3 regions of the Anoxybacillus andreesenii genome follow, and region 1 is predicted to be linked to each of the others. Evidence: riboswitches for the same ligand, from Rfam matches in the RefSeq annotation. Region 1 holds a riboswitch; each other region holds the start of a gene.
What was found. Region 1 has a riboswitch for cyclic di-GMP ahead of J2S07_RS05410 (putative bifunctional diguanylate cyclase/phosphodiesterase). Riboswitches for the same ligand answer to the same signal wherever they lie in the genome.

Region 1 (7,859 bases):
CTTGCTTGATTTTGATACATTTGATGAACGAATTCCTATGTCACTTCAACTGGCAAAGGAAGCAAATATGGAAGTGGAGTTTTTCGTGGAAAGCACAGTCACTGATCATCCGAATACCGTTGGCATTCGGCTCTTTGATGAGGACAAGGAGCTTGAACTCGTTGGAATATCGATTGGTGGTGGGACGATTGAAATTACCGAACTTAACTCCTTTAAGCTTAAGCTATCCGGTGAAAATCCAGCTATTCTCGTTGTCCACAATGATCAGTTCGGAGTGATTTCCGCCGTGACAACGGTGATGGCGAAAAATAAAATTAACATTAGTCATATGGAAGTATCGCGCAAGGAAAAAGGCAAGATGGCAATGATGGTTATCGAGGTCGACCAAAAGATCGATGAGAAAATTCTAAATGAGTTAGAGGAACTTCCAAATGTAACTCAGATTATTAAGATGGTAGAATAATAGCTTTTTGATTGATTACAGCCTAGAAGGAAGGGAAATTGAAGAACATGATGTTTCGAAGTGTTGCGGAGCTTGTTGAACTCGCTGAAAGCAAACAAGTGAAAATCGCAGAGGTTATGATTCAGCAGGAGATAGAGGTAACAGGATTATCACGGGAGGAAATCCTATCCAAAATGGATCGCAACTTAACGGTGATGGAAGAAGCGGTCGAACGCGGACTAAAAGGAGTCGTCTCCGTATCAGGACTGACTGGGGGAGATGCCGTTCTTCTCCAAAAATATATTAACAGTGGAAAATCTCTCGGTGGGAATCTTTTATTAGACGCTGTCAGTAAGGCGATGGCAACAAATGAAGTAAATGCGGCGATGGGGACCATCTGTGCCACCCCAACCGCTGGCTCTGCGGGAGTGGTACCAGGTACTTTATTTGCGGTGAAGGAGAAGCTAAATCCGACAAGAATGGAAATGATAGAATTCCTTTTTACAGCTGCTGCCTTCGGATTTGTCGTAGCCAATAATGCCTCGATTTCTGGTGCGGCTGGAGGATGCCAGGCAGAGGTTGGTTCTGCAAGCGGGATGGCAGCCGCAGCTATTGTAGAATTGGCAGGTGGAACGCCAAGTCAATGTGCTGAAGCCATGGCGATTACTTTAAAGAACATGCTTGGTCTTGTTTGTGATCCAGTAGCGGGCTTAGTAGAAGTCCCATGTGTGAAAAGAAATGCGATGGGTGCATCGAATGCCATTACAGCAGCGGATATGGCACTAGCGGGAATCAAAAGTCGTATTCCTTGTGACGAGGTCATCCATTCGATGTATTTGATCGGGCAAACGATGCCAACCGCTCTGCGAGAAACTGCAAAGGGCGGACTAGCAGCTACTCCGACTGGAAAGAGGCTTGAGGCAGAAATATTCGGTCGAAAAGAATCGGTGGAGCCAGGGGCTCAGAAGTCACTATTACTTCATTTGTTACCGAAGGAGTAAGAGGTAGAAAATTCCTTGTTCCTGTGACAAAGGCAAAACTGTTGATTTATCGTCAAATTTTTCTTTAAGAAAATATAGTAGTCTTCAAGAAAAATCATTTATAATATAGGCATAAATGACTATTGCGTATCATATTTTATGGATTCGATGATCATCCTTTCGTATTTGGGCACTTGAGAGGCTGGGAGAAAGTGGTGCAACCGGCCTTGGTTTAAGGTCGGTTTTTTTGATCTCAGAATCTGCAGGACCAATGAAAAAAACGGTCAAAGGGGTAAACAACTTGAGACGATGGATGAAAAATCATTTTTTGAAAGTGAATGGAGCTATTATTATAGTTTCCATTATACTAACGTTGTTAGCGATCATTTATAAAGAATCTTTATATGGAATCTTCGGTGAGGCTAACTATTTATCTTTACATATTATTATGGAAATCTTCATGGTCGTCGTATCGTTTACCATTGCTATTCAAGCATGGATGATGTTTCCGCATGTTCTGTCCAGTTATCGATTGTGGCTAGGCAGTCTTTTTTTCACGATAGCATTGCTTGAAGTACTGCACCTTATCTCTTATAAAGGAATGCCGTTTTTTATCACAGAAAGTTCACCATATAAAGCAACCTGGTTTTATATCGTCGGAAGATTGACCCAAGCTCTTGGGCTGCTAATCATTGTTGCATCAAGGGATCGGAAGGTATCTATCTGGTGGAGATGGAAAGGGTACTTGCTTGGGGGAGTCTACACCTTCATATGGGCATTCATTATTTTCAATCCTGCCAACTTTTTGCCTGAATTGGTTATCGATGGGCAAGGAACAACGATTTTGAAAAATAGTTTGCAGTACATCGCCATCATTCTTCAGATTGTCTGTATTATTTTCTTAATTAGGAGGCTCAATCAGAATTCTAAGGAAACACTTCATCTCATGCTACTTGTTGCTTCTGTTTATTTAATCATCGGAGATTCTATGTTTACCTCTTATAAGAGCGTTTATGATATTTCAAATTTTGTAGGGCATTTATTTCAATTATTTGGTTTTTACTTTCTTATGCGTTCTTTTTATTGGACCTCTGTAGAGGAGCCGTTTCAAAAGCAAAAGGAGGCCCAATCTCAGCTGCGCTATCTTGCCTACCATGATGAATTGACAAAGCTACCAAATGGACGCTTGTTCAAGGAGCGGCTTGAAGATGAGTTGAAAAATAGGGCAGGTATGAAGAAAGCTATTCTTTTTATTGATATTGCGCGATTTAAGACGGTTAATGAATCCCTCGGACATTCCTTTGGAGACCTTGTTCTTAAAGGAGTTGCTCAGAGGATGAGACAAATATTGCCTACCCACCTCTTAATTACAAGGATGGGTGGGGATGAGTATACCGTTCTCATGTCCGAATTAACAAGTGAAAAGGATGTCATTTCGATCTGCAAACAGATTCAAAATGCGATGAATGAGCCTTTTCAAATTCAGCATTTACGACTCAATGTGACATTAAATATTGGTGTTTCCATTTATCCTGAGCATGGCAGAACGGAAACAGAGCTATTGAAGCATGCTCATGTTGCGATGAATGAAGCTCGAAATGAAGTCTATCGATATAAAATCTATCAAAAAGAAATGGACAAACAGCTTATGGACCGCCTCGTGCTAGAGCAGGATTTACATAGAGCTATAGCAGAAGGGAATCTATTTATTACATACCAACCGCAAGTGGATCTGCGCACTGGTCAAATTATGGCCTTTGAGGCCCTACTTAGGTGGAGGCATCCCGAGCGTGGTCTCATTTCTCCTAGCGATTTTATTCCTTTAGCAGAAGAAACAGGACTTATTATTCCAATTGGCGAATGGGTGTTGAGGGAATCTTGCAGGCAATTGAAGGAATGGCATCGCATGGGCTTGCCGAAAGTTGGAATTTCTGTGAACCTATCCACGAAACAATTTTTCCAACAAAATTTGCCAAAAATTGTTGAGGAAATTTTAGCTGAGACGGGACTGTCACCGCATTATTTAGAGCTTGAGATAACCGAAAGCATGACAATGGATGTGAGTAACGCCACGCTTATCCTTCAAGAATTCAGGGATCTGGGCGTGAAGATTGCGGTTGATGATTTTGGAACAGGTTACTCATCCCTACATTATTTAAGAGACCTGCCGATTGATCGGTTGAAGATTGACCAATCCTTTGTGAAGGATATTATTCTCGACAAAAGAGAAGCAGCCATTATTTCCATGATTGTCTCAATCGCTCAGCATCTTCAAATTGAGGTCATTGCAGAAGGGGTCGAATATGAGGAACAGCTGCAATTTCTGCGGGAGCATGATTGTATGCAGATTCAAGGGTATTTGTTCAGTCCTCCTCTTACGGCTGAAGAAGTGGTAGTAAAGTTCATCAATATTCAGGACAAAGCCCACCAATATCGGTGATTACTCAATGGATAGGAGAGCATAATGATAAATTTAATTAAGATCCCAAAAGAGGATGAATATATTTTACACAATCTCATGCAATTTTATATTTACGAATTTAGTCAGTGCATCCCTTCGATCAAGTTAGAGGAGAATGGTTCGTTTGCTCCCTTTCAGTTAGAAAAATACTGGAATGACCCCAATTTTCATCCCTTTTTTATAAAAAGTGAGGAGGAGTTTGTTGGGTTTGCCTTAGTAGAATGTGATTTCAATGAAGGTCCACACTCCATTAATGAATTTTTCATTATGTCTAAATTTAAGGGAAGAGGCTTTGGGAAGGAAGCGGCAACAAAGATTTTTAGAATGTTCCCTGGTAAATGGATGATTACGCAGATTGAAAAGAACTATCCTGCCCAGGCTTTTTGGAGAAGTCTCATATACCGTATTACGAATGGTAATATGGCAGAAAGGTATGATGAACACCGGAGATCGATACAGGAATTTCATACTGATTTTCTTGTTGACAATTAAATAACTGAGGAGTATTTTAATAACAAGCATTGACCATTCTTTTGTTAGGGATGGTTTTTTTTATTTTCAGAAGCCCTTTGTATTTATTCTAGAGAGGAAGAAAAGAATGAAGAAATCGTTTGCCGTTTTTGGATTAGGAAGATTTGGAGGCACATTGGTGAAGGCCTTGTCTGAATTAGATATCGATGTTTTGGCCATTGATATTGATGAAGCAAAGGTGAACTATTACTCTGAATATGCCACACAGGCTATCCTAGCAACTGAAATTGATGAAAACACCTTAAAGAAGCTAGGAATTCGTAATTTTGATTATGCGATTGTTTCATTCGGTGATGACATTAAATCTAGTATCCTCACCTCCCTTTTGTTAAAGGAAATTGGCGTTCCTCAGGTCTGGGCTAAGGCGCATGATGATTATCATGCGAAGGTACTTGAAAAAATCGGGGTAGACCGTGTGATTCATCCAGAACGGGATATGGCGCTTCGGATTGCGCACTATATCGGCTCCAAAAAAATCATTGATTATATTGAATTATCGAAGGAATTCAGTATTGCTGAAGTGGTCGCCTCAGACAAAATTCATAATAAAACCCTATCAGAATTAGATATTCGGGCTAAATTTGGCTGTAATATTGTTGCGATTCAAAGAGGAAAAGATATCGTTGTTTCCCCTTCCCCAGATAAAGAAATCTTGAAGGGTGATGTTCTCGTTGTCATCGGCAGAAATGATGATATCAATCGTTTCGATAAGAAGGGTGTCTGAAATCATGCTTTGAATTGTTATTTTGTAGCATCTCTGTAGTGTTATTAAAGCTTTTCATGAAGGCAAGTTTTCAAAATCATCCAATTTTTCTATGGCATATTCATGCGAAAAGGCGTATTTTAGTACTATAGATTAATATGAATAGAGAGGGATGAAAAGATGGAGCTTGGATATATAAATGGAAGATTTGTTGGTCTAGATGAGTTGGTTCTTCCTATTGATGAGAGGGGACATCAATTTGGTGATGGCGTATACGAGGTGATTCGGTTTTATGATGGAAAGCCTTTTATGCTTGAGGAGCACTTAGAGAGGTTAATTCGCAGTGCCAAGGCCATAAAGCTTCCAGTGAAGGAGAGCCTAGCGGATTTTACCGAATTGATTATATCAGCTGTGGAAAAATCAGAGATAAAGAATTGCAATGTTTATCTCCAAATAACTAGAGGAATTGCAACGAGAAATCATCTTTTTCCAGATGCTCCTGTTTCGATAACGATGACGGTTCGACATGCCAATCCCATACCTAATGAGAAACGGGAAAAAGGGGTCGATGCAATCACGCATCCAGATGAGAGATGGGCGAATTGCTACATAAAATCTTTGAATCTGCTGCCGAATATTTTAGCCAAGCAAACGGCTTTTGAGCAGGGCTGTCATGAGGCAATTCTAATCAAGGATGGTTATATTACTGAGGGAACGAGCTCAAATGTCTATATCGTCCAAGGGGGCGAAATCATCACGACCCCGCTAACAAATCAAATCCTACCAGGGATTACGAGAATGGCGGTCAAGAAGCTAGCATCTGAATTGAACATTCCTTTTGTAGAAAAGCATTTCACAACAGCTGAACTCATGGAGGCAGATGAAATTTTTATCACAAGTACGACAGCAGAAGTGCTTGCTATTGTTAAGGTTGATGGAAATATCATCGGCAGCGGTACACCTGGTGAAGTCGTCACAAGGCTGCATCAGCAATTTCAAAAAATGGTTGAGGCCCTTTAGTAGGGGGTTCTTCATGAATATCATCGATATGCACTGTGACGCTTTGTTGAAGCTTTGGGAGTCTAAGGGAAAGGCATCTTATAAGGATGCGCCCCAAATCGACACAAATAAGGATCGTCTAATCAAGGGGGAAATTAAAGTTCAAGGCTTCGCCATTTGGATTAACCCAGCGTTCAAATCCACACAGGCATTTGATGCAGTCCTTGAGCAGGCTGAACTTTTTCATAAGGAAATCTTAAAGAAAAACAAAGAAATCAAGCATATCAAAAATTGGTCCGATTTAGAAAAGCTAGGAGAAGGGGAAATTGGAGCGATTCTAACCCTTGAAGGGGTTGATGCAATCGGCAATGACCTCTCTAAACTGGCTATTCTGTATGAACTCGGGGTGCGTTCGGTCGGACTGACGTGGAACAGCGCCAATCTAGCAGCTGATGGGGCCCTTGAACCGAGAGGGGCCGGTCTTACGGCTTTTGGTAAGGAGATCGTCACGTTCAATAACGAACATCAAATTCTAACGGATGTTTCTCATCTTTGTGAGCGGTCCTTTTGGGATGTGATGGAGATTGCAAAGTACCCAATAGCCAGTCACTCGAATGCAAAGCGGATTTGCGACCATCCTCGCAATTTGACGGACTCTCAAGCCCGTGCAATGTTTGAAAGAGGTGCCATGATCCATATTGTTTATTACCCGCCCTTCGTGAAAAAAGAGGGGCCGGCCACCATAGATGATCTTATCAAACATATAGATCATTTATGCGGACTAGGGGGAGCGAAATACATCGGACTTGGTTCGGACTTTGATGGAATTGATCAAAAGATTCCCGGTCTAAGTGATGCCTCTGAAACGCAGAACCTCATCAATAGGCTACTCAAATTTTTTAGTGAAGAGGAAGTACGAGGCTTTGCTCATGATAATTTCCTACGTCATATATCGGAAAAGCTGACCTGATTGGGTCAGCTTTTCATGTTGTGTTGCTTAAATGTGTTCAGAAAAAATCGCCTTCTAAAAAATCATTTCAGACAATACATAGTGATACAATAGCTTCGCTGTATTTTCAATGGATGATTGATGGGTGCGTTCAAATGCGTGCGAAGAATCGATGCCAGGGCCAACTAATCCGTGGACGATATCATGTCCGGAGCGAATTGCTGCAGATGCATCAGAACCGTAGTAAGGATAAATATCTAATTTATAATCAATCCCATTTTCCTCAGCAATTTTCACCAATTTTTTGCGAAGTCCGTAATGATATGGGCCGCTTGCATCCTTCACACAGATGGAAACTGTGTACTCGTCTGTCGATTGGCCATCGCCCATGGCCCCCATATCAACAGCAAGGTATTCAACCGTTTCCGGTGTAATGTTTGAATTGCCACCATAGCCAATTTCCTCATTATTAGAAATAAGGAAATGAGTGGTATATGGTAGTGTGATGTTATTTGTCTTCAGCTGTTTAATGAGTTGAAGAAGAATCGCCACACTTGCTTTGTCATCAAGATGCCTTGATTTAATGAAGCCGCTTGAAGTAATCTCCACTCTTGGTGCAAAGGAGACGAAATCACCAACTTCGATGCCTAGACTGCGAACGTCACCAGCATTTTGAACAACCTCATCAATACGGACCTCCATATTATCCTGGTTTCGTTCCGCTTTGCCCGCATCCTTATAGACATGGACAGATGTCTGGTGCATAAGGATCGTTCCTGTATATCTCTTCCCGG
Region 2 (7,859 bases), on a different contig from region 1:
GCAATTGATACAAGGTCTGACTACTATACAAATCCAAATTATAATCACTATATTGTACCTGCACCTTTGCTTGTAGCTTCAAAAAATCTCGCCGCCCAGCTTCTGGAGGAAAAACCGGTAAAAAAAATATTGGATATGGTTCCTTATTCTAATATCACAGTAATTGGAATTGGCGCATTGAATGACAGGGCCACTTTAATCAAAGAAGGATACCTCAATACGAATGATTTTGAAATATTGAAGACTAGAGGCGCTGTCGGTGATTTGTTAAGCCAATTTTACGATATTAATGGCAATGTCTTGGATTTGGATTTTCACGAGAAGCTTATCAGCACTGAAATTGATGTATTAAAATCACTTAATCATGTTGTAGCGGTTGCTGGGGGCCTTGACAAAAAGGATGCCATCATAGGGGCACTTAGAGGGGGATATATTGATGTACTAATTACGGATGAATTGGTTGCCAACAGTCTAATTTCAGATGAATCTTAGTGAATCAAATGAAAGGGTGGTTATTCATGGAAAAATACTTAATGGCCATTGATGCTGGTACTGGAAGTGTAAGAGTCATTTTATTTAACACACTCGGAAAGGAGTTGTATGTCGCTCAATCCGAGTGGACACACAAAGAGGACGTTCGATACCCAGGTTCAATGGATTTTGACATTGTTACAAACATCGCAATCATTACTAATTTAATCAAGGAAACCATCACAAACAGCAGGGTAAATCCAGAAGATATTCTAGCCATTTCTACAACGAGTATGAGAGAAGCAATCGTCCTATATGACGAGACAGGAAAAGAATTATGGGCCTGTGCGAACGTTGATTCCCGGTCCAATAATGAGGTTTCTAATTTGTATAACATAAGCGATACAATTGAATCTGATCTTTATAAAATTTCGGGTCAAACATTTTCTTTAGCGGCAATCCCAAGGATTCTCTGGGTCAAAAATAATCTTCCTGAAACATACGATAAAATTAAGTATGTCACGATGCTCAACGACTGGATTACCTACCGCTTGTCTGATGTAATTTCAGTAGAACCATCAAACGGCTGTACTTCTGGCCTTTTTGATATTAAGAAAAGGACATGGGATTCCAACATTGCAAAGAATGTAAATCTAAGAGAGGACATTTTTCCAATCGTTCATGAAAGCGGTACAGTAATTGGTCAAGTAACTAAAGAAATGTCAACGCTTACAGGATTAAGTCCAGAAACATTAGTAGTTGCTGGAGGTGGGGATGCACAGCTAGGCTGTATTGGTGCTGGAGTAATCAACGAAGGAGATGCTGCAGTATTTGGCGGGAGTTTTTGGCAATATGAGTATACTACAAACAATGTTCAAATCGATGACGAATGCAGGGTAAGAATCAACTGCCACGCCGTCCCAAATACTTGGCAGTATGAGGCCATTGCCTTCTTCCCAGGTCTCGTCATGAGATGGTTTAGGGATAGCTTCTGTGAGTTTGAAAAACATTTTCAAAAGGAAACAGGCGAAAGTGTTTATGTTCAAATGGAAAAGCGGGCTCGCGATGTACCTCCTGGTAGCTATGGCATGCTAGCTACATTTTCCGATGTCATGAACTATAAGTCTTGGAAGCATGCAGCCCCAAGCTTCCTTAATTTCCAACTGGACTCAGAGAAATTTAATAAAGTGAGCTTTTATCGCGCCATTATGGAGAATGCCGCATTTGTCACAAAAGGAAACATTGAGTTAGTCAATGATATTACAAACACTTCTCCTGAATCAATTGTTTTTGCTGGTGGTGCATCTAAAAGCGAATTATGGTGCCAAATCGTTTCCGATGTACTGAACAAGCCATTAAGGGTACCGGTAGTTAGAGAGTCTACTGCTCTTGGAGCTGCCATTTGTGCTGGAGTAGGTGCAAATGTTTACAATAACTTTGATGATGCGATTGCAAAAGTCATTCAATTTGAAAAAACGTATTATCCGATTAAAGAGAATAATGCAGTTTACGAAGAGCTGTACAAAAAATGGAAAGAAATTTACAAAAAGCAATTAGAACTAGCTGACAATGACTTGACAGAACATATGTGGATAGCACCGGGAATTAAATAGAATACTAGATGGAGTGATTACAATGACAATCGTTAACGAGAATGATAGAGAATATAGATTTGGAGACAGTGGTCCAAAATATTTATTAAGAGGACCAAGAATGAATTTTGGTATTGTTGTTTTAAAACCTGGGCAGGATTTCCAAGCTCACTATCACAATATTATGGAGGAAAACTTCTTTATTCTCGAAGGAGAGTTAGAGATTCATATAGATAGTGAAATTTTCCAGTGCAAAAAAGGAGATTTTATCCATGTAGAACCAAAAAAGGTTCATTATTTAGTCAACAAGGGCGAAACCGACTTTAAAGCTGCTTTTATGCTTTCACCTTTCCAAGAAAAAGATAAAGTTGATGTAGAATATAACCCTCCCGTTTAATTGGAATAAAAATAGAATGAAAGTTCTCTCCCAGCTCAAAAGCAAAGAAGATCCTTTAAAGCATAAGGATCTTCTTTTATTTCTTCCTCCAACTCGGGATCAAAATGCCTCCTGGATAAATTTTAAGATTATAAATAAAGTCAATAATATTGGTCGAGATAAATTGACAGATAATCGCGAAGATAACAATTTTATAATCAATGACGAGGGCGGTTAATAAAAAGATCAGCAGGTTAATCCCCATCATCACCTTACCTGGACTCCACTTCTTGTAGGAGGCAATCATCAAGGCGGGAATAACCATTCCCCCACTGGATGCCCCTGCACGAATGAGGATGCCTACGCCAATACCAAAAAAAATACTACCTCCTAAAATATCCAGTATGATATGCCAATGTGGGATTGGGAGAAAATACGAAGATAGGATCGTGACAGTAGTGGAGGTTGTCGCCACAGCTAGAATCGTTCGAAATGTCCATGTGTAGCCAAAATATTTCAAAGCAAATACAAGGAAAACAATATTAGCTAACCATAAAGAAAAGCCTAAAGGCAGTTGAAACCAATGATTCGCTAAGATGGCCAAGCCAGCCGCACCACCCGATGGAATGGAATGGGGAAACAAGAAGATGGACATCGCCATTCCTTGTAGAGATGCTCCTAAAAATAGCGAGCAATAAATTAATAATGTTTTATACATTTCTTGTTTCCCTCCCAACCAGGCTTCTCCCCTTGTCCATTTTATGAATGATGAAAAGAGAATATGAATTCACTTCTGAATTCTCTCTTAGTTGCATCACTCTTTTTTTATCCGGACAATCAGCAACATGAAAAAGGATAGAAGGACAATGGAAATGACCCACATCCATGCCATTTTCATATTACCAGAATCAATGGCTATATAAATGGCTGTAGGAATCGTTTGTGTTTCTCCCGGAATATTACCTGCGAACATCAGAGTAGCTCCAAATTCACCCAAGGCCCGTGCTATGCTTAATATACTTCCAGAAATAAGGGCTTTTGAAGCTAACGGAATAGAAATAAATAAAAAAATTCTCCATTCACTTGCTCCATCTACCCGAGCTGCGTCCTCTATGTCACGGTTAACCCCCTCAAATCCCGATTTTGCGGATTGATACATAAGTGGAAATGCTACAACGATGGAAGCAATGACAGCTGCCCACCATGTAAAAATGATGGGCTGCCTAAAGATCCATTCGATTGCCTGTCCTGCCAAGCTATTCTTCCCAAAGACGACAATAAGAAAAAATCCAACAACTGTAGGTGGGAGAACCATCGGGAGCATGAGAATGGTCTCCAAAACGGCTTTCCCTCTAAAAGTTCTTCTAGCGAAAATTCTTCCTATCAACGCTCCAATGAAAATAACGATAATACCCGATATCGTAGCTACCTTTATTGATAGCCAAATTGGACTTAAGAATTCTTGCATGAATTCTTTATTTAGTAGTAAATCCATATTCCTCAAATACCTTTAGAGCAGCATCACTTTGTAAATACTCATAAAATTCTTTTGCTGCTTCGTAATGTTTTGAATCTTTAATGATCCCAAGTGGATAAATAATTGGAGTATGTGTTGCCGGATCGGCTGACGCAACAATTTCAATTTTGTCAGAAACCAATGCATCGGTTTTGTAAACAATTCCAGCGGCCACATTACCAGTTTCAACATAAGATAAAACCTGACGAACATCCTTTGCGTAAACTACTTTTGATTCAACATCTTTCCATATATCCATCTTTTCAAGAGATTCTTTTGCGTATTTTCCTGCAGGCACTGATTCAGGAGTCCCGATTGAAATTTTGCCTACCTCTTCTTTTGTAAGATCTTCAAAACCTTTAATCGATTGATCCCCCTTTGGAACAACTAATACAAGTTCATTTCCAAGCAGATCCAATCCATCTTCCTTTGCAATATTCCCTTCCTCTACCAATAAATCAAACTTATCTTCTGCTGCTGAGAAAAATAAATCAACTGGCGCTCCTTGAGAGATTTGCTGCTGCAAAGAACCGGAGGCTCCAAAGTTGAATTTCAAAGTTACTTCAGGATGTTTTTCTCGATATGTCTGCCCGATCACATCCATTGCATCTTTCAAACTTGCTGCTGCAGAAATCGTTAATTCCACCTTCTCCTTACTTTCTTTTTTTGGTTCCTGCTTGTCTGAAGATTGATCTGTATTCTCATTATTCGAACACGCTACCGCAAACATAAGTACAAATAAGAGAATACCAACGAATTTAAACCACTTTTTCATTTTGCACCTCTGCCTTATGAATATAATTAGTTATAACCATTTATAACTAATTATAGTTTATTATAACTAGTGATAAAAATAAATGACTAATCTCACAGTTTTAGAATACACATATCCTTAGTTTTTTCCCATTATCCGTCTAATTAAATGCAATCTTCTATTTTTCAATCAAAAAATGATGTTATTTAATATGAGCAAACACAAAGGAATAGCCGATTAAGCTATTCCTTTTAATTTCCTATTCGTTTAATCTGAAAAACTGGTTAACCTCTTATAGTTCCGCTTCTAAACGAGTTAACAATTCAATAACTTGGTTTGAAGCTCTTTCAAGCTGCTCAAAGGCTTTTTCAACACCAGCTGAATCACTTTTTGTATAACACTCAACTGCTAGTTTGGCATATTGGTGGACTTCTTTGTGAGGCTCCTCTAATTGTTTAAAGGCATCCTTACTTTTCACATGAGCAGGCAAATCACCATAATACCACTTCCCTAACCTGCACATATCATGTGATGTTACCTCTTGTGCCCCAATAGATACAACTCCTAGCATCATATTATATACTTTCCACTTCCAGAGTAGATGATCTGTTTTAGCCACTCTAACAATATCTTTAGCACTAAGTTTAACGTTAATATTAAAGAACGATTTGCGATAATCATCCAATTGACTACTCAATTCAAAAACTGTTTCTGCTGTCTGTTTTGCAATTTTTTGAGAGTGAACACTGTATTCATTAATAATGCTATTTCGCTCTGCAATATCCACAACCGTAGCTGTCTGCTCTTCACTCATCGCAGCTATTTGTGCAGTTGATTCACTAATCTCTTTCATCATTGACACAATTCTCATTAATGCATCTCCAGCGTACTCAGCTCCTGTAACACTTTGTTCAACTAAATTCCCTGTATCCCGAATTTGTTGTATAAGCTGCACTGATACTTGCTGCAAAGAGTCCATATTAGAAGTGATTTTAATTATTTGCTCCTTCGTATGCTCAGATAATTTTCGAACTTCTGCAGCTACGACAGAAAAACCACGCCCATGTTCACCAGCCCTAGCTGCTTCGATACTAGCATTTAAGGCAAGCAGGTTCGTTTGATCCGCTATTTCTCTTATCATCTTGACTACATCCTGGGTATGTTTAATTTCCTGACTAAGCTGTCCCACCTTTGTTACGACCTCTTCATAAACATGACCCACCATCTGTATACCATGTAGCGCCTCATCTACCACTCGTTTACTATCTTCTGCTGACTGAACAGCCTCATCGGTTCCTTCGGCTACCTTTGTAGCATAGTTAGCAACTTCTTGAATTGATGAGCTCATTTCTTCTGTTGCTGCTGTCACACTATACGTTTCATCGAGCTGTTTTTCCATGCTTGTAATAAGCTGCTTTGTCGTGTCAATGCCTGTTGTCTCACTGAGCATGTCTGAAACAGAAAAAAGAAAGGATTTAAAGGTTTCTTCCATATATTTTTCTACAATAAGCTGCTGGTCAAATGCAGCAAGCTTTTGAACCGCAAGAACCGTTTTCATCATTCTATCAGGATTTTGATGTGATTTTTCCATTAATATTGAGGTCATTAGTTGAATCATTAAGTGATGAGCAGATATAAAGTGTTCTGCAGTCAAGTTGATTCTACTATGTACCTGCCCAATATTAAGTCTTGTGGATATATATTCATAATTGACTTCCGCACTCAAGAATTGATGCAAGTATTTTTCCATTGTCTTCTTTAATTTTTCAAAGGTCGAGTGTTGAAGGATGATTTTTTGAAGCTGTTCCACCGATTGGATATTTTCATAGAAGTGATTAATCAATTCCTCTTTAAAAGGAGCTAGAATGATAGCAGCCTCTTTGACATATGCCAATGAATCTTGATCAATACCGAAAAATTTCAATCGTTCTTTGACTCTTTCCCCGACTTGGGAAATATCTGTTTTACCCGAAAAATTCAAATATTCATTCCATGGTTTAGCTTTTTTTACAAAAATGTTCATTAACTTCCCTCCGCAATAATTAAGTTTTATTTTTATTTTTATAATTCTTCAATCTTTGTAAAAAATTATCGGCATCCTTATCAAAAAAGTTAGAAAAAAAAACCGACCCGTAACATACTAGGGTCGGTTGCACTACTTGCTCCAAATCATCCAAGTGCCCACATACAAATGATTCTTCATCGCTTCCATAATTCTATGTATTAAAATGTCATTTACTATATTTAAGTTTATTATAGTTAATAAATTACAAAAATCAACAAAAACTGCTAAATATATCTAATTTATGATAAAAAAGTAAAGACCACTAGTTTATAAGACTACCAACTGATTTCTCCCATTTTCTTTTGCTTTGTATAAATTTCTGTCCGCCAATTTGATTGCTTCTTCAAGCTTAGTGTTTTTTTCTATTTCAGCTAGCCCAATTGATACAGAGACCTTTATAGATTGATTTTTATCTATTTTGAATAAAGTAGTCCGAATCTCATTCTGAATTTCCTCAATCAGCTTTTTTGCTTCTTCAAAACAAGCCGTCCTTTGGTACAGAATAAATTCCTCGCCACCATACCTGGCAATTTTTATATTTTCATTTTCATACTTCTTGAATATCCTCGCCAACATCATCAATACTTGATCTCCAGCTATATGACCATATTTATCGTTCAACTGCTTGAAATGATCAATATCGATCATGGAAATGGAATGTGTTTTATTTACTTCCAACAAACTTTCCTCAACTAATTGTGTGAATTTATTTTTATTTAGTAGTTTTGTAAGAGGATCGTGGCAAGCAAGGAATTCCAATTGCTGCTTTAAAGCCTCGCGCTTATGTTCTAGGAGAATAAAAAGATAAAAAATGACAGCTGTACCAAGAAATGATAGATACCTTATCCAGAAAATATCCATAAATATTTCCAATCCGTTAGGAAGGATAAATATAATAGGGAAATCAGAAATAAACCAACATACTGATATAAGGATCATTCTGCCTATCAAATGGCTGCGGGCTTTGTCGGGTTTATAAAATGACAAGGTAAACAAGGTCGGTAGAATCATACCGAATATTATTCCTGGAATGGCCCCATCTCCTCCCATGAAAAAGCGCCAAAAGCTGACAATAGTAAGGACAG
Region 3 (7,859 bases), on a different contig from region 1:
TTCGATACCACGTAAATTATTAATGGTATTTACATTCATAATTGGAAATATTTATAATATTCTCAGAGGAGTGATGAAAATTGTCAAATCTTGACTTCAAAACCATCATTGAAGGTATCGGCTATCATCAATTTGGCAAAGAGGTATTGGCAACCCAAATTCGTTTTTCGACACTAGAAGCTTTATTTAAGGTAGATCCAGAAGTACAGAGAAAATTAGATCCAATAAGAAGAGTTGAAATAAGACAATTTATATTAGATTCATTAAGATCTAGGTATTTTTATTTTTCACCTTTTATTTTTTCGGCAAGGGGAGCTATTAAAAAAACAGAGCAAGGCTGGGAGCTGATTCCGGGAGCAAAGCTTTATATTCTTGACGGACAACACCGCGCAGCGGCTTTGTCATCAGCATTAAGCCACTTAAAAACACAAATGGAAACAGCGGAAGAAGTTGGGGATATGGAAGAGGCACGGACTTTTCAAAACTACATTAATAAACTGGAAGCCTATCCAGTAGCGATGCAAGTGTATTTGGACCTTTCACTACAAGAGGAGAAGCAGCTATTTACCGATATCAATTCGGAGCGAAAAGAAGCACACACAGGATTAATTATGAAATACGATCATCGCGATGCATATACAGAGTTAACGAGAAAAGTGGCAAAACAACTTGAGCGTCAGTTTGAAATTGAAACAGAGTTATCACGCCTTACCTACCAAAACTCCGCAGTTACTTCACTAACCATCATGAGAAGATGCTTGCTTGCATTATTTGAAGGGATCTTGACAGTCAAAAAAGGCAACGCCAATTTTGGAAACTGTACACCTGAAGAAGTAATGGCCATCTCACTGGCATTCTTTGAATCCTGGCAGCACCTGTTCCCGAAGCAAATGGCTAACCGGAAGAAGTATGTGACGGGTCTGACGGGAATTCAGGTTGCATTAGCCCTTACGATTCATGAACTCAACAAGAAATATGACATTCCACATTTAGAGGCAATTCAGCAGTTAAAGAAGCTTAAACATTATAGCTCGTGGCAGCATGATGACCCGATCTTTTCACATCTATATGACCCTGCATCAAGAAAAATCAAACACCATTCATCCACAACTTCAATACAAAGAACAGCCGTGAAATTCTTATCGATTCTAAATAAAGAAAGGATAGGATGTCCTTGATCGTCAACGATGTGTTTTCCAAACGACAATCGATTGCAACTTATACACTTGAAGAGCTTTCAAACTTAATCCATCATGGTCAAGTGAAATTACGTGATGTAAACAAACTACATGTAAGAGCAATAAAAAAATACATTTTGGAGAATGTATTAACCGAGCAAATTTATTTCCCACCAATCGTCGCAAATGTTGATTATCTTGGGTCGGAAAAGCCTCAAGAGTTAACGATCATTGATGGCAGCCAAAGACTTGCTGCCCTTTGTCAAATCGAAGAAATGGGATACAGGGAGGCAAAAAGTGATCATCCCGAGGAAATGAAAAAAGGCTACAAGCTCCTTTTATTTTTTCAACATACAGAGATAGCTGTCCAAATTTTTGAAGGACTGTCAAAGGAAGAATCAGACCAGCTGTATATCGACTTGAATACGAAGGGGAAAAAGGTGGCTTTATCGAAAAGGATTGCCTTTGACTCAAGAAAAGAATTGAACATCATAACCAATTCAATTTTAGAAACAAATTCACAATTAAAGACAGCTGGTGTTGAAATTGAAAAAATAGCAGTCGTAAGGCCCGCTAATAAGAAGCTGCTTTCGTTGTCACATCTGCGCCAAATTGTGGCAATCTTTCTAACTGGAAAAATGGTATTCAGAACGATGGAGGATCGCTATGAAATGCACATGGAGGCAGAGGATTACATCAAGCTGATCAATACGTGGTTTCACGAATTATTCAAGTTATATCCTCCAGAACGGATCGGGGATTTTCAGATATCGATGCTGGCAAATCATCCTCTACTTATTAGTATTGCCTACTTTGCGAATAAAGGCTTGAAAAATACAAATCTAAAAGAGCGAGAACAAGAATTAGTCGAGCGAATGCGCAGTTTAAAAGATGTCGATTTTAATAGAAAAAATCCTATTTGGAAGGAGTTTGCGGGCACTGCTAGAGGAGGATATTTTTATTTGGCTAACGACAAAGCAAATATTGAAAAGCTTGTAAACTTCCTTGAGGAACAAGGGAGGTGAGGAGAATGTGAGAAATAAAATAAAAACCCCATAGGTAGCACAGTCTGGGCAGACAGTACCTATGGGAGTCTTTAGGTCGGGTATACCAACCTTTTGTTAGTATACCCTTTTTCGCGGAAATTTTATAGATCTACGATTAGTGAAACAGCAAACACAATGAAGGAGGGATACAAATTGGATATTAAGTACAATTACTTAATTAATGGAAAGACAGTTCTACTTTATGGTGTATTTCATGAGAATGGAGAATTATTCACATTTGTTATAGAAGGTGCAGATTGCTTTTTAGTCGCCATGTCACCGGTTAACCTTATTGATAAGTCGCTTATCAGCTATGGATCAGATTTCAAAGGTGCCTTAAGTAGTTCGAGAAAGCTGCTTGGGGAAAATAAAAAAATGTATCCGATTAAAATCGATGGCTCCTTGGACATCTGGCTATTCCCAACAAGATCCTATAAAAAACATAATTGCGTCTGGTTCGCCTTAAATCATGTGAAAAATACTAAATCACTGGGGATAAAAGACACGAAAGTATTTCTGAGCTATGGTCATGAAATTAATATTAAAATGCGAGAATCTTCATTTCGTAACAAACGCAATCTTACATCGGACCTAAGGGGGATGATTGACCATAACAGGCAACAATCATTAGGCTTCATCACTGAGCCTGAAAGAGGGTTTAGGATCGTTGAAGAGAAGGGGGGGTATGAATGCAAATCAAATAGAAAAAAAGATAAATAGAAATGCTATAAACAAAAGCAGCTGCTCCGAGTGGTACCATTCAATTGCTGTAAACATCGTTCGTATTGATAGCCTTATATCATAATGCTACTATTTTCTTGTAGAATATTTCGAGCTGCGTTTGCATGCAGAGGAGGATGAACCATAATGTATATGTATCTGATGAAAAACGAGAAGCCGATAAATAAGGAACTCATAAAGAGCCATGTGGAATATTTAAGAGAATTGAAGAGATTGGGAAAACTAGTGCTATGTGGCCCTTTTACGGATTATCCAGGTGGAATGGTCATATTTTTTGCCGAAGATTTAGTTGAGGCAATAAATATAGCAGAATCCGATCCGTTCATAGCTTCTGGATGTAAATCTTATGAAATCAGAACACTTGAACCAGCTAATGAAGAAAATAATTACTTATTGGATGAATAAATGCATATATACTGAAACAATCAAGTAGTTTGATCATCGCAGGTGAATAATTCAGAGATCTGCTGAAGGTAACATTTGTTTAATTGAAGAAGCAGGAACCAACTAAGGTATCCTGCTTCGTGTGAATTAAGCTTGTGAAAATAGATTCCTAAAGGGTGACTAGTGTCCAAATCCCAATATATAACTTTATTTTAAAGCATCTTGCAAGAGCTTTTTTGTTCCGTCTAAGGCATTGATATTGGACTGAAAGTTGAATAGATTATACTCTAGATTCCCAATTTCATCATTGATGGCTCTTTCTTGTTCAGAAGTAGGATTGGATTGGTAATCTTGCAACATGTCTAGCAGCTTTTCGGTACCTTCTATAAGGGGTGGAAGACCACCTACTAATTTCTGATTGAAATCTTGATATGCTGGGTCATTTGGTACATTAAGCCCCTCCAACTGACCTTGTATTTCTCTCCAATTTTTAAGTAATCCTTCAAATCCATCGATTCCTTGAGGTGATGTGGCTAAGCTTTCCTTTATTTGATTTGTCAAGACGTCTACAAATCTCCAATACTCTTTTTTGTGCTCAATTAACTCTGCCGATGTATTTTTAACCACTTTGGTGTTTGTATCTTTCTGCTTGTTCTTAACTTCTTTAGCTTGAGCTTTCACTACTTTCGATCCATCAGTTTCCAATCTTAGCAAGTCCTCATAGTCTACTATTTTTAAAGTATCTACGTTTAAAAGTGCTTGATTTGGCTCTGCATCTTTTGCATTTTTTCTATATTCAATTCGAACTAATTTCTTACTAGGAGTGTTGTCATCCCCACCCTCATCAAACAAAGCAGCTTCAGTGTCGGTGATTTTCTTGGATTCGTCAATTAATACTTTTCCATTTATGTCTACTAATTGATAATATTCTTTTCCTTTAGCAAAATATTTATCACCATAAACGGCACCAACCATATTGGTTACTCTAAATACTTTTTTACCTGTATAGTCAAAAAAGTCCCCTGATTGAGTATATGCCTCATCCTCAGGGTCACCTGATGATTCTCCAGTGAAGATGAGATTTTTGGCTAATCCCAGTGTAAAACCATCAGGTTGAAAAAGTACATTGAAATTAGAATCCACGATGGCATTTCCTTCTCCCCCAACGATGTCACCTGAAGCGAGGAACATGTTGTGATCGAGCAGGTCTTTAATATCTTCTGTTGTAAAGTGGCCTGTCTGATCGAAGGTTTTAATAGGGGAACCATCCAATCCCTCGATGCTAATATAACCATCAGCATCTTCTTTGATGATTTTTCCGTCCAAGACTAGAAAATGACTACCTTCATCTTCTGGCTCTTCTTCATATACTTCTATGTAGTTTCCCTGTTTGTCAAAAAATCCGAATGTCGTGTATAAATAATCACCGAAATATGAACCGTAAAAGTAGTCTCCATCATATAAGTCCAATTTTTCAAGGCCCACCTCAGCTAATTCGCCAACTTCCTTTCCTTTTGTATCAATGACAATTGTTCGTGAATTACTGAGATCATCACGATCCTCCTCGATCGTACTTACTACTGCAACTCCGTTTGAAAAATTATTGGCAGATCTGAATATCGGTTCAATGACCCATTCGCCTTTTGTATTTATGTAACCGTATAATCTAGCCTCAGGGTCCTCCGCTAGTATCATTTCTCTCATTTCTGGAATACTCGCTGCAGCTAGTCCATCATGGAACTCTAATTCCTCAAATTTATATTCATTCGTGGGCTCCATCAGCCAATGAAAGTTATCATCAATCGTACCGACATACTCCGCACCGTCTTTTTCAAGTGATATCATATTGAGATTTTCACCATAGGACAGGACCGTTTTAATTTCAAATCCTTGCTCTTCCAACGTAGGCTTTGTCTCTTTTTGAGAAGACTCAGTCTTCAAGGTTTCCTTAGATGTTTTGCCTTCATTCCCCGTATCCTGGCAGCCTGTTAGTAAGGCACCAGATATTACAAGTAAAGATGCAGCGACTTTCCAATTTCTAAATTTCATTCTGTAACCCCCTAGATGTCTAATTTTGAGCAAAAAAAATACCTGCTTTAAATAAAAGCAGGAAGATATCCGTTTCCCAACTAAATTCGGTAACTCAGCCACCGTAGCCAATAGGCATTAGGTCTGGAGCTTTGCGTCCTTACCTTTCGATAAGTTTGCCACTTCGTATAAGTAGAAACAGTAGAATTTTACTATCTTTTGAGGGGAAAATCTATAGATTTTTAATAATTTTTGGTAGGAATTCCAACAAAGGCGGCAAATCTGCCTAAGTAAGCATCAATCCCACAAGTAAGGACTGCTACAAATTTCTTACTACCAGCAGATCCCGAATGAGGTGTAAAAAATATTTGCTGAAAGCCTTGAGTAAACTATACTAAGGAGTGTTTGCACAATCTAAAAAATACATAGTATAAAGCGACAACAAGGGGAAGCAAATGACAACAACCATAACCTATATCAAAGAGTGGCAGCAAGCGCTGCATCAAGAGATTACATACTTAAAAAAATTTGGAGGAAGCAGGTATTCCGTAGTAAATGGCAGGATGGTATCAAATGAAGGCCCATATAGCTATTATTTTGATACAGCCAGCTCGTTGAAAATACCAGTTGGTTCCTCAATAAAGCTGGAATGGGGAACGATGAAAACGGGCGGCAAAGTGCTTTCCTCTGAGGGTAGGGGGATCATCCTTGCCTTGGAGAAAAACCTTGGGGAATTTATCTCGGATGCTTATCTGTTACATGATCCTTGGGAACTGCTTGAACAATTAATAGAGCGCTTGGATGAAATCAAAAAAAACAAACAAAAACGGCTGAGAGTGAAAAGATTGATGAATCCATCGATGGAAAAGAAACACCCAGTGGAAAAAATCAAGAGTAATGTCCATGAATTGATGTTAAGGTCGAAATACAATCCTGCTACATTTGTCTGGGGGCCGCCGGGTACAGGAAAAACATACACCTTGGCTAGAACAGCCGCTAACAAGTATTTTCAGAAGAAGAGAGTGTTGATATTATCCCATAGCAATCAAGCGGTCGATGTCCTAATGGCTGAACTGACTGATTTTATGAAAAGAAAAAAGAGATTTCAAGAAGGGGATGTACTTCGCTACGGTGGAAGCATGGGGGACATTTCAACAACTCATCGCGAAATTACCACAAATCTACTCATTGAAAAGCAGGATCCGCTCTTAGCAAAAGATAGAGAGAGACTATTCGAAGAACGGCGCCTTATCAAGCAAGACTTGGCCCATTCTTTCAGCAAACGAGATTCGGATCATCTGCTGGAGTTAGAAATACGGATTGCGAGGATGCTGGAAAAGGTTCGAAGGAAAGAGGTTCAACTAGTAGAAGATGCGTTCATTGTGGGGACGACACTGGCTAAGGCGGCAAGTGACAAAGCGGTTTACGAACAAACCTATGATGTTGTCATCCTCGATGAAGCAAGTATGGCGTTTGTGCCACAGGTTGCTTTTGCCGCTACCTTAGGAAAAAGAGTTATTATTTGCGGGGACTTCAAACAGCTGCCGCCGATCGCTTCAAGCCGGGACCCGCTTGTCGTCAAATGGCTGAAAGAGGATGTGTTCCATCATGCTGGGATGGTGGAGTGGTTGAACGAAGGGAAGCTTCATCCTCAGTTATTCCTTTTAAAAGAACAGAGAAGGATGCATCCTGATATTTCTGCTTTTACCAATCGGTATATTTATCATTCCCTTGTAAGTGATCATGAGAGTGTTCATAAAAGCAGAAATCCGATCGTAGGTCTTGCTCCATTTAAAGGACATGCATCTGTGCTGCTGGATACCAGTTTTACCGGCTTGCACGGGATGAGTGATATAACGACCAATTCAAGATTTAACCTATGGCAGCTCTTGCTGTCTTTTCAATTGATTCATGAAGCCCAATTAGGTGGAGCGAAATCGATTGGCTATGTGACTCCATATCGGGCTCAGGCAAATCTTATGGGCTTGCTACTAGAAGAGATGGATGAGAAGGGAGATAACCAAGCGGATATTATTGCGGCGACTGTCCACCGGTTCCAAGGAAGTGAGCGGGATGTGATGATTTTTGATACGGTGGATAGTGCTCCGCAAGATCGGGCAGGAATGCTATTAACTGGGAAGGATAGTGAACGTCTGATTAATGTCGCTATTACAAGAACGAAGGGGAAATTTCTTCACGTCAGCAACAGAAGTTTTATCGAAAAGCATGTCTATCGAGGAAAAACGCTGCGACAGCTCGTTGACTATCAGGTCCGGCACAAACAAACGATCACGACAAAGGAAATCGGCTCTTGGATTCGCAATCAGCATCCCAAATTGAAATGGATTCATGCGCGAAAGCTGGAAGTTGTTTTTCAGGATCTGAAAACAGCCAAGTCTTCCATTACCATCTCTCTGCCTGAGGGAACCCTGCTTTCTGAGGAATGGAATAAGCAGTTACTAGGTAGAGGCAAACGAATAAA

Region 2: it holds a riboswitch for cyclic di-GMP, as region 1 does, so the genes downstream of both, J2S07_RS08465 (methyl-accepting chemotaxis protein) here and J2S07_RS05410 (putative bifunctional diguanylate cyclase/phosphodiesterase) in region 1, are expected to answer to the same signal.
Region 3: it holds a riboswitch for cyclic di-GMP, as region 1 does, so the genes downstream of both, J2S07_RS08630 (WG repeat-containing protein) here and J2S07_RS05410 (putative bifunctional diguanylate cyclase/phosphodiesterase) in region 1, are expected to answer to the same signal.

What each region holds. Positions count from the first base shown of each region.
Region 1 covers NZ_JAUSTU010000004.1:61,852-69,710, reverse strand. Annotated here, with positions in the region: gene sdaAB (L-serine ammonia-lyase, iron-sulfur-dependent subunit beta) at 1-463, shown strand, start outside; gene sdaAA (L-serine ammonia-lyase, iron-sulfur-dependent, subunit alpha) at 514-1,443, shown strand; cyclic di-GMP riboswitch class II at 1,575-1,658, shown strand; gene J2S07_RS05410 (putative bifunctional diguanylate cyclase/phosphodiesterase) at 1,724-3,862, shown strand; gene J2S07_RS05405 (GNAT family N-acetyltransferase) at 3,887-4,375, shown strand; gene J2S07_RS05400 (potassium channel family protein) at 4,482-5,138, shown strand; gene dat (D-amino-acid transaminase) at 5,298-6,137, shown strand; gene J2S07_RS05390 (dipeptidase) at 6,151-7,086, shown strand; gene J2S07_RS05385 (M42 family metallopeptidase) at 7,141-7,859, opposite strand, start outside.
Region 2 covers NZ_JAUSTU010000006.1:179,689-187,547, reverse strand. Annotated here, with positions in the region: gene J2S07_RS08495 (sugar-binding transcriptional regulator) at 1-492, shown strand, start outside; gene lsrK (autoinducer-2 kinase) at 519-2,084, shown strand; gene J2S07_RS08485 (cupin domain-containing protein) at 2,107-2,460, shown strand; gene J2S07_RS08480 (YitT family protein) at 2,537-3,157, opposite strand; gene modB (molybdate ABC transporter permease subunit) at 3,254-3,934, opposite strand; gene modA (molybdate ABC transporter substrate-binding protein) at 3,915-4,730, opposite strand; gene J2S07_RS08465 (methyl-accepting chemotaxis protein) at 5,002-6,732, opposite strand; cyclic di-GMP riboswitch class II at 6,845-6,928, opposite strand; gene J2S07_RS08460 (diguanylate cyclase) at 7,042-7,859, opposite strand, start outside.
Region 3 covers NZ_JAUSTU010000007.1:2,264-10,122, forward strand. Annotated here, with positions in the region: gene J2S07_RS08610 (DNA sulfur modification protein DndB) at 81-1,178, shown strand; gene J2S07_RS08615 (DNA sulfur modification protein DndB) at 1,175-2,203, shown strand; gene J2S07_RS08620 (competence protein ComK) at 2,378-2,944, shown strand; gene J2S07_RS08625 (YciI family protein) at 3,092-3,370, shown strand; gene J2S07_RS08630 (WG repeat-containing protein) at 3,557-5,398, opposite strand; cyclic di-GMP riboswitch class I at 5,484-5,568, opposite strand; gene J2S07_RS08635 (DEAD/DEAH box helicase) at 5,833-7,859, shown strand, end outside.